DNA from 2 places in the Vibrio sp. ED004 genome. Region 1 is predicted to be linked to the other one. Evidence: riboswitches for the same ligand, from Rfam matches in the RefSeq annotation. Region 1 holds a riboswitch; the other holds the start of a gene.
The links. A riboswitch is a leader RNA that binds a small molecule or an ion and turns the genes downstream of it on or off. The one in region 1 is predicted to bind thiamine pyrophosphate.

Region 1 (5,603 bases):
TTGCGGTTACGCACCAGGCTTCCTTGTAGGTGGTGTATTGGGTAACTTTGGTATCTCAGCTCGTCTGGGCGAAAGCATGTTCTTCGTTGTGGAAGCTGACGAATACGACAGTGCTTTTTTCGATAAACGCTCTAAGTTCGTTCATTACCATCCAAGAACCTTGGTCATGAATAACCTTGAATTCGATCATGCTGACATCTTCGATGATCTTGAAGCGATCAAGCGTCAGTTCCATCATTTAGTGCGTACCGTGCCAAGCAATGGTCGCATTTTCTCACCGAAGCAAGACACGGCTATTCAAGATGTTCTATCTCGCGGTTGCTGGAGTGAGACTGAGTCGAGCGGTGAACTCGGTGATTGGGATGCCAAGAAGCTAGTTAAAGACGGCTCTAAGTTTGAGGTTTACTTCCAAGGCGAATGTGTTGGTACGGTAGATTGGGATTTAGTCGGCGACCACAACGTTAACAACGCCTTAATGGCGATTGCGGCGGCAAGACATGTGGGTGTAACACCGGATTTAGCGTGTGAATCGCTGGCGACTTTCATCAACACCAAGCGCCGTTTGGAGTTTAAAGGTGAGGTGGCTAGTGTATCTGTTTATGATGATTTTGCACATCACCCAACCGCGATTGAACTTACGCTCGGTGGTTTACGTAATAAGGTCGACACGAAAAAAATCATTGCCGTTTTAGAGCCTCGTTCAGCCACCATGAAACGCGGTGTGCACAAAGAAACCTTGGCTGATTCGCTCAAGCAAGCGGATTCTACCTACTTATTCCAACCAGATAACATTGATTGGTCTGTACAGGATGTCGCGGATGCTTGTCATCAACCTGCACACGTCAGTGATGACATGGATGCATTCGTTGCTAAAATTGTCTCAGAGGCACAAGCGGGTGACCAAATTTTGGTAATGAGTAATGGTGGCTTTGGTGGTATTCACCAGAAATTGTTGGATGCGTTAGCCCTTAAAGGTTAACCCAAGACCTTATAATTTGAAGTAACTGAGAACATGACAAAACACGATAAAGCGATAACTCTTGCTTTCACTGGCGCATCTGGTGCGCCTTATGGACTGCGTTTACTCGAATGCTTATTAGCAGCCGATTATCAGGTGTATTTACTGATATCGTCGGCTGCGCGAGTAGTCTTAGCGACAGAGCATGAACTTAAGTTACCTGCTGGACCGGAAGCGGCGAAACAAGCTTTGGTTAAGCATCTTGGCTGTGATCCAGAAAAGCTGGTGGTGTGTGGCAAGGATGACTGGTTCTCACCAGTTGCCTCTGGTTCAGCTGCACCGAAGCAGATGGTGGTGTGTCCGTGTTCTGCGGGTAGCTTGGCTTCAATTGCTCATGGCTTATCGGATAACTTGATAGAGCGAGCAGCAGACGTAGTTATGAAAGAGCGAGGTCAGCTGTTATTGGTGGTTCGTGAGACGCCATTTTCTACGTTGCACCTAGAGAACATGCATAAACTCTCAACCATGGGCGTGACGATCATGCCTGCAGCTCCGGGTTTTTATCATCAACCTAAATCGATCGAAGACTTGGTTGATTTTATGGTGGCGCGCATTCTAGACCATCTTGGTATCGAGCAAGGTTTAGTGCCACGTTGGGGGTACGATCAACGTAATTGATCCAAACTTGATAGCTTATTGTTAAAATTCGAATTACAATTCTGAACACTCATCGGGGAGCGAACCATTCAAATAATGAATGCGAGCTGAGATCAAGCACACGCTTGGGACCCGTAAACCTGAACCAGATAATGCTGGCGTAGGAATTGAGTTAGGAACAACCTCTACCGTTCTCCTCCCTCAAACCTGTGCCGCTCAGACCATGGAGAGCGTCCAGTGAAATTCACATTAACTACCCTTGCTGTTACTACAGCGATCTCTTTTTCTGCCTTCGCTGCAGACAACACTTTGAGTGTATACACCTATGACTCTTTTGCTGCGGATTGGGGCCCTCGTCCTGCCGTTGAAAAAGCATTTGAAGAGAAGTGTGGTTGTGATGTGAATTTTGTCGCGCTTGAAGATGGCGTGTCTATTCTTAACCGCTTGCGTCTTGAGGGCGGTAACAGCAAGGCTGACATCGTATTAGGTCTAGATAACAACCTAATGGCTGAAGCGAAAGCGACGGGTTTATTGGCTGAGCACAAGGTTGATACTTCATCAGTAACACTGCCTAATGGTTGGGATGACAATACCTTTGTACCTTATGACTTTGGTTACTTTGCCTTTGTATATAACACCGATAAACTAACAAACCCGCCTAAGAGTTTGAAAGAGCTGGTTGAGCAGCGTGATGATCTGAAGGTTATCTACCAAGATCCACGTACTTCAACACCTGGACAAGGCATGATGTTATGGATGAAATCGGTTTATGGTGATGAAGCAACGGCAGCTTGGAAGAAGCTAGCTCAGAAAACCGTTACGGTAACCAAAGGTTGGTCTGAAGCTTACTCTATGTTTCTAGAAGGTGAGTCTGACTTGGTTCTGTCTTACACAACTTCTCCGGCTTATCACATCATTGCAGAGAGTGATTCTAAGTACGCAGCAGCGAGCTTCGAAGAAGGACATTACACTCAGGTGGAAGTGGCTGCTAAGGTTAAAGGCAGTAAGAACGAAAAGCTCGCTGATGAGTTTATGGCGTTTATCCTAAGTGATGAGTTCCAATCGGCGATGCCGACAGGTAACTGGATGTACCCAGTAACAGATGTTGAGTTACCAAAAGGCTTTGAGCAGTTAACAGTACCGCAGACAGCGTTGAGCTTTAGCTCTGAAGAGATCGCCGAGAAGCGTAAGCCTTGGATTCGTGAATGGCAGAGTGCACTTACTTTTTAACTTATTTTCAAAAAACTAGCTTTCTGTATTTAAAGGTTCATTTGTGATGTTTGGAGTGAACCATTTACGGTAAAAAATCAATTTATGATAAAGAAAACACCTAAGGTCGGGATCTGGGTTGCGATACTCATTACCGCCTTCGTGGTTTCAGCAGTTGGGGCATTGCTTAGCAATGCCCCTTCTCTTGATATCAGCCAAGTATGGTCAGATCCTTACTATTGGCATGTAACGAAATTCAGCTTTTATCAGGCGACACTCTCAACAGTGCTGAGTGTTGGCTTTGCTATACCTATTGCACACGCTCTGTGCCGCAGACAGTTTTTTGGACGAGCCTTGTTATTAAGATTGTTCGCGTCGACCTTGGTTCTGCCTGTGTTAGTCGGCGTGTTTGGTTTGCTAGCGATTTACGGCAACAGTGGTTGGTTAGCTAAGTTCTTGGCGAACTTCGACATTGAGCTACCATTCTCGATTTATGGCTTGAATGGTATTTTGTTGGCGCACGTTTTCTTTAATCTGCCTTATGCCAGCCGTTTACTTTTGCAAGCGTTAGATACTGTGCCTGCCGAGCAGCATAAACTCTGTGCTCACTTAGGCATGAGTCATTGGAATAAATTTAAATGGGTTGAATGGCCGAGGCTAAGACAGCAATTACCGCATGTGTGTGGCTTGGTCTTCATGTTGTGCTTCACCAGCTTTGCTACCGTGATGGCGTTGGGTGGTGGTCCAAAATCAACTACCATTGAGCTAGCCATCTATCAAGCAATCAAATTCGACTTTGATCTGCAGGCTGGCGCGTTACTCGCGATATGGCAAATGCTACTGTGTGGCGTATTAGCGGTGAGTATTCAGCGTTTGTCTAAGCCTATATCTGTGACGGCTAGCCAGCTGTCGGAAGAGAAGTATTTGGTTAAGGACAGCTGGTGGTCAAAAGCTTGGGATAGCTTTTGGATCATCATAGTCTCAATACTGGTATTGCCGCCATTAGCCATGGTTATTCTAAGTGGTATTAACTCTCAGGCGCTCACTGTACTGAGCAGTGAGCCGTTTTGGGCAGCATTAATGACCTCGGTTCGAGTTGCTTCCCTTGCAAGTATTATCGCCGTTGGTATTGGTATCGCGATCCTTCTAACCAGTCGCGCATGGCGTTTGCAGAACAAGAACTTTAGAGCGGACAAGATTGAGCTGATTGGCACTATTATTTTGGTGACGCCGGGCTTGGTGATAAGTACAGGTCTGTTCTTATTACTGCGTTCGTTTACCGATGTGTTTAGCTTGGCTTTCTTTATCGTGATTGCCGTAAACAGTTTGATGGCGCTGCCTTACGTGATTAAAACCTTGGCTCAGCCTATGCTGCATCTTTCTCAGCAGTATCAGTATGTGTGTGCAAGCTTAGGAATGACAGGATTCACTCGCTTTAGGCTGGTGGAGTGGCGTGCATTACGTAAACCTATGGCGCAGGCTTTCTCAATCAGTTTTATGTTGGCGATGGGCGACTTAAGTGCAATTGCCTTATTTGGTAGCCAAGACTTTAGAACTCTGCCTTTGTATCTATTCCAATTGTTAGGCAGCTATCAAATGGAAGCGGCGGCAGTGGTGTCAGTGAGTTTGCTGTTACTGAGTGTGGGCAGCTTTAGTTTGATTGAATTTTTGTTTACTCGAAGCTCAAAGCTAAAGAGTTAAGGAACCGATGATGTTAGTGATGAAAGATGTGGATTACCACTATCACCAAGAGTTGTTTAGTTTTGATTTCCAAGCAGAGCAGGGTGATATTGTTGCTCTAATGGGGCCGAGTGGTGCGGGTAAATCAACGCTACTTGCATTGGTTGCTGGGTTTATTGAGCCGACATCGGGAGAGATCTCGGTGGCAGGACAATCATTGATTGGCAAAGAAGCGCACCAACGCCCGCTGGCGATGTTGTTCCAAGAACACAATCTATTTGCTCACCTCACGGTGCGTGAAAATATTGGATTAGGTTTGCATCCGGGGTTAAAGCTTACCGCAACCCAAAAGCTCGATGTTGAGCAAGCGGCTGCGCAGGTGGGTGTAGCGGAGTACTTAGATAGGCTGCCTGAACAACTATCTGGTGGGCAACGTCAGCGTGTCGCACTGGCGCGTTGTTTTGTTCAACCACACGATATTTGGTTACTTGATGAACCTTTCTCTGCGCTTGACCCTTTGCTACGCGAAGAGATGCTGAGTTTGGTAAAACGATTAGCAGCAGAGCGCAACATTACCGTCTTGATGGTGACTCACCATTTGGGAGATGCGCGCAGCATTGCGAATAAATTTGTGTTTGTGGCATTAGGTAAGGTGTTGGTTGAAGACTCGATCGCCATGCTTACCGCTGACCACCCGCAACCTGAACTCAGTTCGTTTGTGAAAGCAGGTGAGTGATGGCTTAGTTTTAATATTGAATATGATTTGATATTGAGTACAGCGAAAACAAAAAGACCTAGCATGCGCTAGGTCTTTTATTATCTTACAGATTAAAGCGACAAAGATTAGTCTTCTAGCTTTAGCTCTTTTAAGATTTGGAAGATTTCACGAGAAGCCTTTGCTGGCTTGTTCGCTGATTTCTCTTTGTTAGCTTGGCGAGCTAGCTGACGAAGACGCTGACGGTCTGCTTCAGGGTACATGTCCATGACCTCTGAAATGGCAGCATCGCCTTCAGCAACAACACGATCACGCAGTTGCTCAAGCTTGTGCAGTTCAGCGGTTGCTTGCGAGTGCTTGTTACGTACTTTATCCAAAGCCGCT
Region 2 (5,603 bases), 320 kb from region 1:
CGGATTCCCCGACCCACCAAAATAGCGCGTGTTGGGAGTCTAAACTTCCACTCCTGCCATATAAAACCTCATCAGAAATGCTGGGGCTTTTTTACGTCTGCTGGTTTGATTTTTAATCGATAATTCTTATCTTTGACAGAATCTATGCTTAAAAATGTAAGTGCTTACTTATCTCCGCTTCTTTTATAAACAATTGACAGCACAAACCGCACTTCTTTATGAGAATTGTTCTCAATATTTTGTTACATTTTGGTCGTTATTACTAAAAGGCAACAAATATGGATATTTCCCGTCGCAAGTTTATTCAATCATCTCTCGCTATATCTGCGCTAACCGTCCTACCTGCTTGCTCAATGAAGCGGTCTGTTGATGAGCAAGGAAAGCTCGTTTATGACTTAACTGCTGAGCCTTCAACCGCTGAGTTGGTGAAGGGATTTAGTACTAATGTTTTAGCCTTTAATGGACAGATTCCAGCACCGATTATTCGCTGTCGACAAGGCGAAAAGGTAACGATTCGATTTACAAACAAGCTATCAGAACCGACCACAATTCATTGGCATGGCCTGAGAATTCCGATCGAAATGGATGGGGTTCCTTTCTTAAGTCAGCCTCCTATTATGCCCGGTGAAACGTTTGTCTATGAGTTTGCGCCACCAGATGCGGGTACATTCTGGTATCACCCGCACATGAACAGTGTTAAGCAACTTGGTATGGGCTTGGTCGGGCTTATTATTGTCGAAGAGAGTGCGCCAGTTCAGTTCGATGAAGAGCATGCTCTGATGCTTAAACATTGGCATATCGACAAACAAGGCCAGTGGAAAGACTTGATGATTCCTCGTCTCAGTGCTCGTATGGGCACGCCAGGAGAGTGGAGTAGCGTCAATGGCGTACATGAACCCATCTATCAATTGAAGCAGCACGCAACGACTAGGCTACGTATCGCGAATGTTGATAACACGATTACCTATCCGATAGCTATTGAAGGTGCTGAAGCATGGGTGATTGCCATTGATGGTAACCCTGTAAAGACATCTTATAAGCTGACTCAACACAAAATTGGCCCAGGTATGCGTGTCGATCTCGGGTTGATTGCTCCCAAGGCGGGGGAGCGAGTGAATGTGCTTCAAATGAAAGGGCGCTTTCCTTTTTCCTTGTGTGAGTTTGAGGTTGTAGATTCCACGCTAATAGAAGGTCAAATACTTCCTTCATTGCCTCTCAATCCTGTGCCTAACTTAGATCTCGTTAACGCAGAAGAAATTGATTTTGTGTTTGAATGGGAAGGAGCAGTCTCACCGGTATCTAAAGATGGGAAGTCTATGCCTAAGTTTTGGCTTACGAATAAACGCGCGTGGGAGGGTATGAGCAAAGACAATATTCCCGATCCATTGGCGACTTTAGAGTTAGGCAAAACTTATATATTCGACCTTAAGAACGTCACTCAATACCACCACCCAATTCATATTCATGGTCATACATTCACTGTATTGGAACTAGATGGTAAAAAAATAGAAGAACCTTTCCATACCGATACTGTGTTACTAGGGAAAAATGGCCGAGCGAAAGCGGCATTTGTTGCAGACAACCCAGGACGTTGGATGTACCACTGTCATGTAATTGAGCACATGAAAACGGGTTTGATGGGATATATTGAAGTTAAGTGACACCTGTAACGTTTAATATTTGCACATGCATTCTTAGTTTCTACCCTCGCTTTTATCGGCGGTAAAGCTAGAATATAGGGACTGTTATTTGGGAGGATTCATGGGTCAGCTATCTATTTTAGGTTTTATTGCCATTGGTGGTGCATTTGGCGCTTGTTCGCGCTATTTGATTTCAGAGTTATGTGTAGTGATGTTAGGGCGTGGTTTTCCTTACGGTACACTAACTGTTAACGTAATCGGCTCCTTCATTATGGGTTTGCTCATCGCCGCATTTGAAAATGAGATGGTTGCGACTGAACCATGGAGACAGATCATCGGCCTTGGTTTCCTTGGAGCCCTGACTACGTTCTCTACATTTTCGATGGATAACGTACTTCTTATGCAGCAGGGTGCTTTCTTTAAGATGGGGCTCAATGTGCTGCTCAACGTGGTTCTCAGTATCTCGGCTGCATGGATCGGCTTCCAACTTTTGATAAAGTCTTAGAACTTTCTTACGATTTGTTAACAACTCGGCTTGGTTTATCCAAGCCGTTTTTATATACTCGATCGAACTTGTCGGAGTGCCATATGGCTGAGACCGTTAACTCGGGATCCGTTGAACCTGATCAGGCTAATACCTGCGAAGGGAACAAGAGTAGATATCTAACTAGAATCCTTCTAGAGATCTATCTCCAGATCACAACTGTATTTCTTACCGTGATCCCTCTTGTAGCATCTAATCCGTCAAGCATTTTTATCCCTATAAATAATGGCTAAAAGCCAAGGAAAAATGCTATGTCGAGTCGTAAACAAGCAAGACTGGAAGCGAAGAATTTCATCGATTCTTTATCCGTACAACCTTATCCAAATTCAAAAAAAGCTTACATCCAAGGATCTCGAGAGGACATTCAAGTCCCTGTACGAGAAATATCCCTCGCAGATAGCCTTGTTGGTGGTACCAAAAAAGAGCCTGTATTCGAACCTAATGAGCCGATTCATGTCTACGATACCTCCGGTGTTTATACCGATCCTACGCATGAAATAGACCTTTATAACGGCCTTCCTAAGTTGCGAGAGCAATGGATTGAAGAGCGTGGTGATACAGAATTGCTCGATGATGTAAGCTCTGTTTACACCAAAGAACGTTTAGAAGATGAAACCCTAGATGACCTTCGTTACGGAAACCTGCCTCGAATTCGTCGTGCTACTGGTGACCAATGTGTAACTCAACTGCATTATGCTCGTCAGGGCATTATCACTCCTGAGATGGAGTACATTGCGATACGTGAGAACATGGGGCGTCAGAAGTTCGCTGATGAACAGCTTAATCACCAACACCCTGGTCATAACTTTGGCGCAAACCTACCCAAAGAAATTACCCCTGAGTTCGTGCGCAAAGAGGTCGCTGAAGGCCGAGCTATCATCCCTTCAAACATCAACCACCCAGAATCAGAACCTATGATTATTGGCCGAAACTTCTTAGTGAAAGTGAACGCCAATATCGGTAACTCTTCGGTAAGCTCTTCGATTGAAGAAGAAGTTGAGAAGCTCGTGTGGTCGACTCGCTGGGGCGGCGATACCGTAATGGACCTTTCTACAGGCCGTAATATTCACGAGACTCGTGAATGGATCCTACGTAACAGCCCAGTGCCGATTGGCACGGTTCCTATGTATCAAGCGCTTGAGAAAGTGAATGGCGTAGCCGAAGACCTTAACTGGGAAGTGATGCGCGATACCTTGATTGAACAAGCGGAGCAGGGCGTTGATTACTTCACTATTCATGCCGGTTTGCTTCTTCGTTACGTTCCTATGACGGCTAAACGTGTGACAGGTATTGTCTCTCGTGGTGGATCTATCATCGCGAAATGGTGTCTTGCACATCACCAAGAAAGCTTCTTATACACACACTTCCGCGAGATCTGCGAGATCTGTGCGAAGTACGATGTGGCTTTGTCACTAGGTGACGGCCTGCGTCCTGGCTCTATTGCAGACGCCAACGATGAGGCTCAATTCTCGGAGTTACGTACTCTAGGTGAGCTGACTAAAGTAGCTTGGGAATACGACGTTCAGGTGATTATTGAAGGTCCTGGACATGTACCTATGCACCTTATTAAAGAGAACATGGACGAGCAGTTAGAGCACTGCCATGAAGCGCCGTTCTATACATTAGGCCCGCTGACCACTGATATCGCACCAGGTTATGACCACATTACCTCTGGTATTGGCGCGGCGATGATTGGTTGGTACGGCTGTGCGATGCTTTGCTATGTAACACCTAAAGAGCATTTGGGCTTACCAAATAAAGAAGATGTGAAGACTGGCTTGATTACTTACAAGCTGGCAGCACATGCAGCAGACTTGGCAAAAGGGCATCCGGGCGCACAAATCCGAGATAATGCATTATCTAAAGCGCGTTTTGAATTCCGTTGGGAAGACCAATTTAATCTAGCTTTAGATCCAGAAACAGCGCGTTCTTTCCACGATGAAACTCTGCCACAAGAGTCGGGCAAGGTTGCTCACTTCTGCTCTATGTGTGGACCTAAGTTCTGCTCGATGAAGATTTCTCAAGAAGTTCGAGAGTATGCGAAAGACACTGAACAAGTAGCCGCTGATCAGGCTATCGAGATTAAGATGCTAGATAACCCGTTGGAGGGAATGCGTCAAAAATCGCAAGAGTTCCGTGATACTGGCTCTGAACTTTATCACCCTGCTGTAGGCGCAAAAGAAGCTCAATTAGAGGAATAATGACAGTGAAGATTCTCATCCCATCTCAATACATCGAGTTAACGGGGGAGGTTCAAAGCTGTCTATTGGTTGCTAAACGACAAGGTTTAGCAACTGATGCAGTTGAGTTGGGTGTAAGCCCAACTCAATACTTCTCTATCGTTGATGCTCAACAGGCATTATCTATTGGCTTTGCTCATGATGTTGATTCATTGGCGGAGTGTCAGTTAGCGCAATTGAACCACGTTGTTGATTACAGTAATTCAGTTGCTTTAACCGATGTTTGTACTGCTTTGACTCAAGCTTCGAACACCGTCTATATCGGAGTCTCCGATGATTCATCTGTGTTAGATATCTGGTCACACTTAGATGCTAATCGTGCTATCGAGAGTGACACTACAGCTCCTCAAGAATTAGATAGTCGCGGTCACTTTGCTTGGCTACTTACTTTATTGGCGTTGGAATTCCCATTGGAAGACGCGCTGGCTTTAGCTCGCGCTGCATCGAATGTTTCACGTGGAACATGGCCATCACACTATCAAGATTTTCCTATCCCTGTCCTAGAAGATGAACGACTGGATATCAGTGTTGGTTGGGCCAACCAAGGGACATCACTTACCTTCCCTGAGTTGAGCAAAAATAGCCTCGGCTTATACCCGGTGGTTGATGATGTTGAGTGGATAGAAAGGTTGCTTAAACTCGGAATTAATACCGTCCAACTGCGTATTAAGAATCCTCAACAAGCCGATTTAGAGCAACAAGTCGCACGATCGATCGAACTTGGTCGAGAACATAACGCTCAGGTTTTTATTAACGATTACTGGCAGCTTGCACTTAAGCATGGTGCTTTTGGTGTGCATCTGGGGCAAGAGGATATTGAGGAATCAAACCTTTCCCAACTGAGCCAAGCGGGTATTAAGATCGGTCTATCAACTCATGGTTATTATGAGTTGCTACGCATCGTCCAAATCAATCCAAGCTACATTGCACTAGGCCATATATTTCCGACCACAACGAAAGAGATGCCATCGAAGCCTCAAGGTTTGGTGCGTTTATCTCTGTACCAGCAGCTAATTGATACCATCCCATATACAGAAGAACTTACTGGTTATCCGACGGTTGCAATTGGTGGTATTGACCAATCGACAGCTGCGCAGGTTTGGTATTGTGGTGTATCGAGCTTAGCTGTTGTACGTGCGATTACATTAGCGGAAGACCCACAAAAAGTGATCGAATTCT

Region 2: another riboswitch for thiamine pyrophosphate. It lies ahead of thiC (phosphomethylpyrimidine synthase ThiC); the one in region 1 lies ahead of thiB (thiamine ABC transporter substrate binding subunit).

Annotation. Positions count from the first base shown of each region.
Region 1 is NZ_CP066149.1:1,331,592-1,337,194, reverse strand. It holds gene mpl (UDP-N-acetylmuramate:L-alanyl-gamma-D-glutamyl-meso-diaminopimelate ligase) at 1-979, shown strand, start outside; gene ITG10_RS05895 (flavin prenyltransferase UbiX) at 1,013-1,636, shown strand; TPP riboswitch at 1,680-1,799, shown strand; gene thiB (thiamine ABC transporter substrate binding subunit) at 1,853-2,845, shown strand; gene thiP (thiamine/thiamine pyrophosphate ABC transporter permease ThiP) at 2,930-4,525, shown strand; gene thiQ (thiamine ABC transporter ATP-binding protein) at 4,536-5,240, shown strand; gene yjgA (ribosome biogenesis factor YjgA) at 5,348-5,603, opposite strand, start outside.
Region 2 is NZ_CP066149.1:1,648,197-1,653,799, reverse strand. It holds gene ITG10_RS07435 (multicopper oxidase family protein) at 279-1,661, shown strand; gene crcB (fluoride efflux transporter CrcB) at 1,762-2,145, shown strand; TPP riboswitch at 2,208-2,306, shown strand; gene thiC (phosphomethylpyrimidine synthase ThiC) at 2,436-4,385, shown strand; gene ITG10_RS07420 (thiamine phosphate synthase) at 4,385-5,603, shown strand, end outside.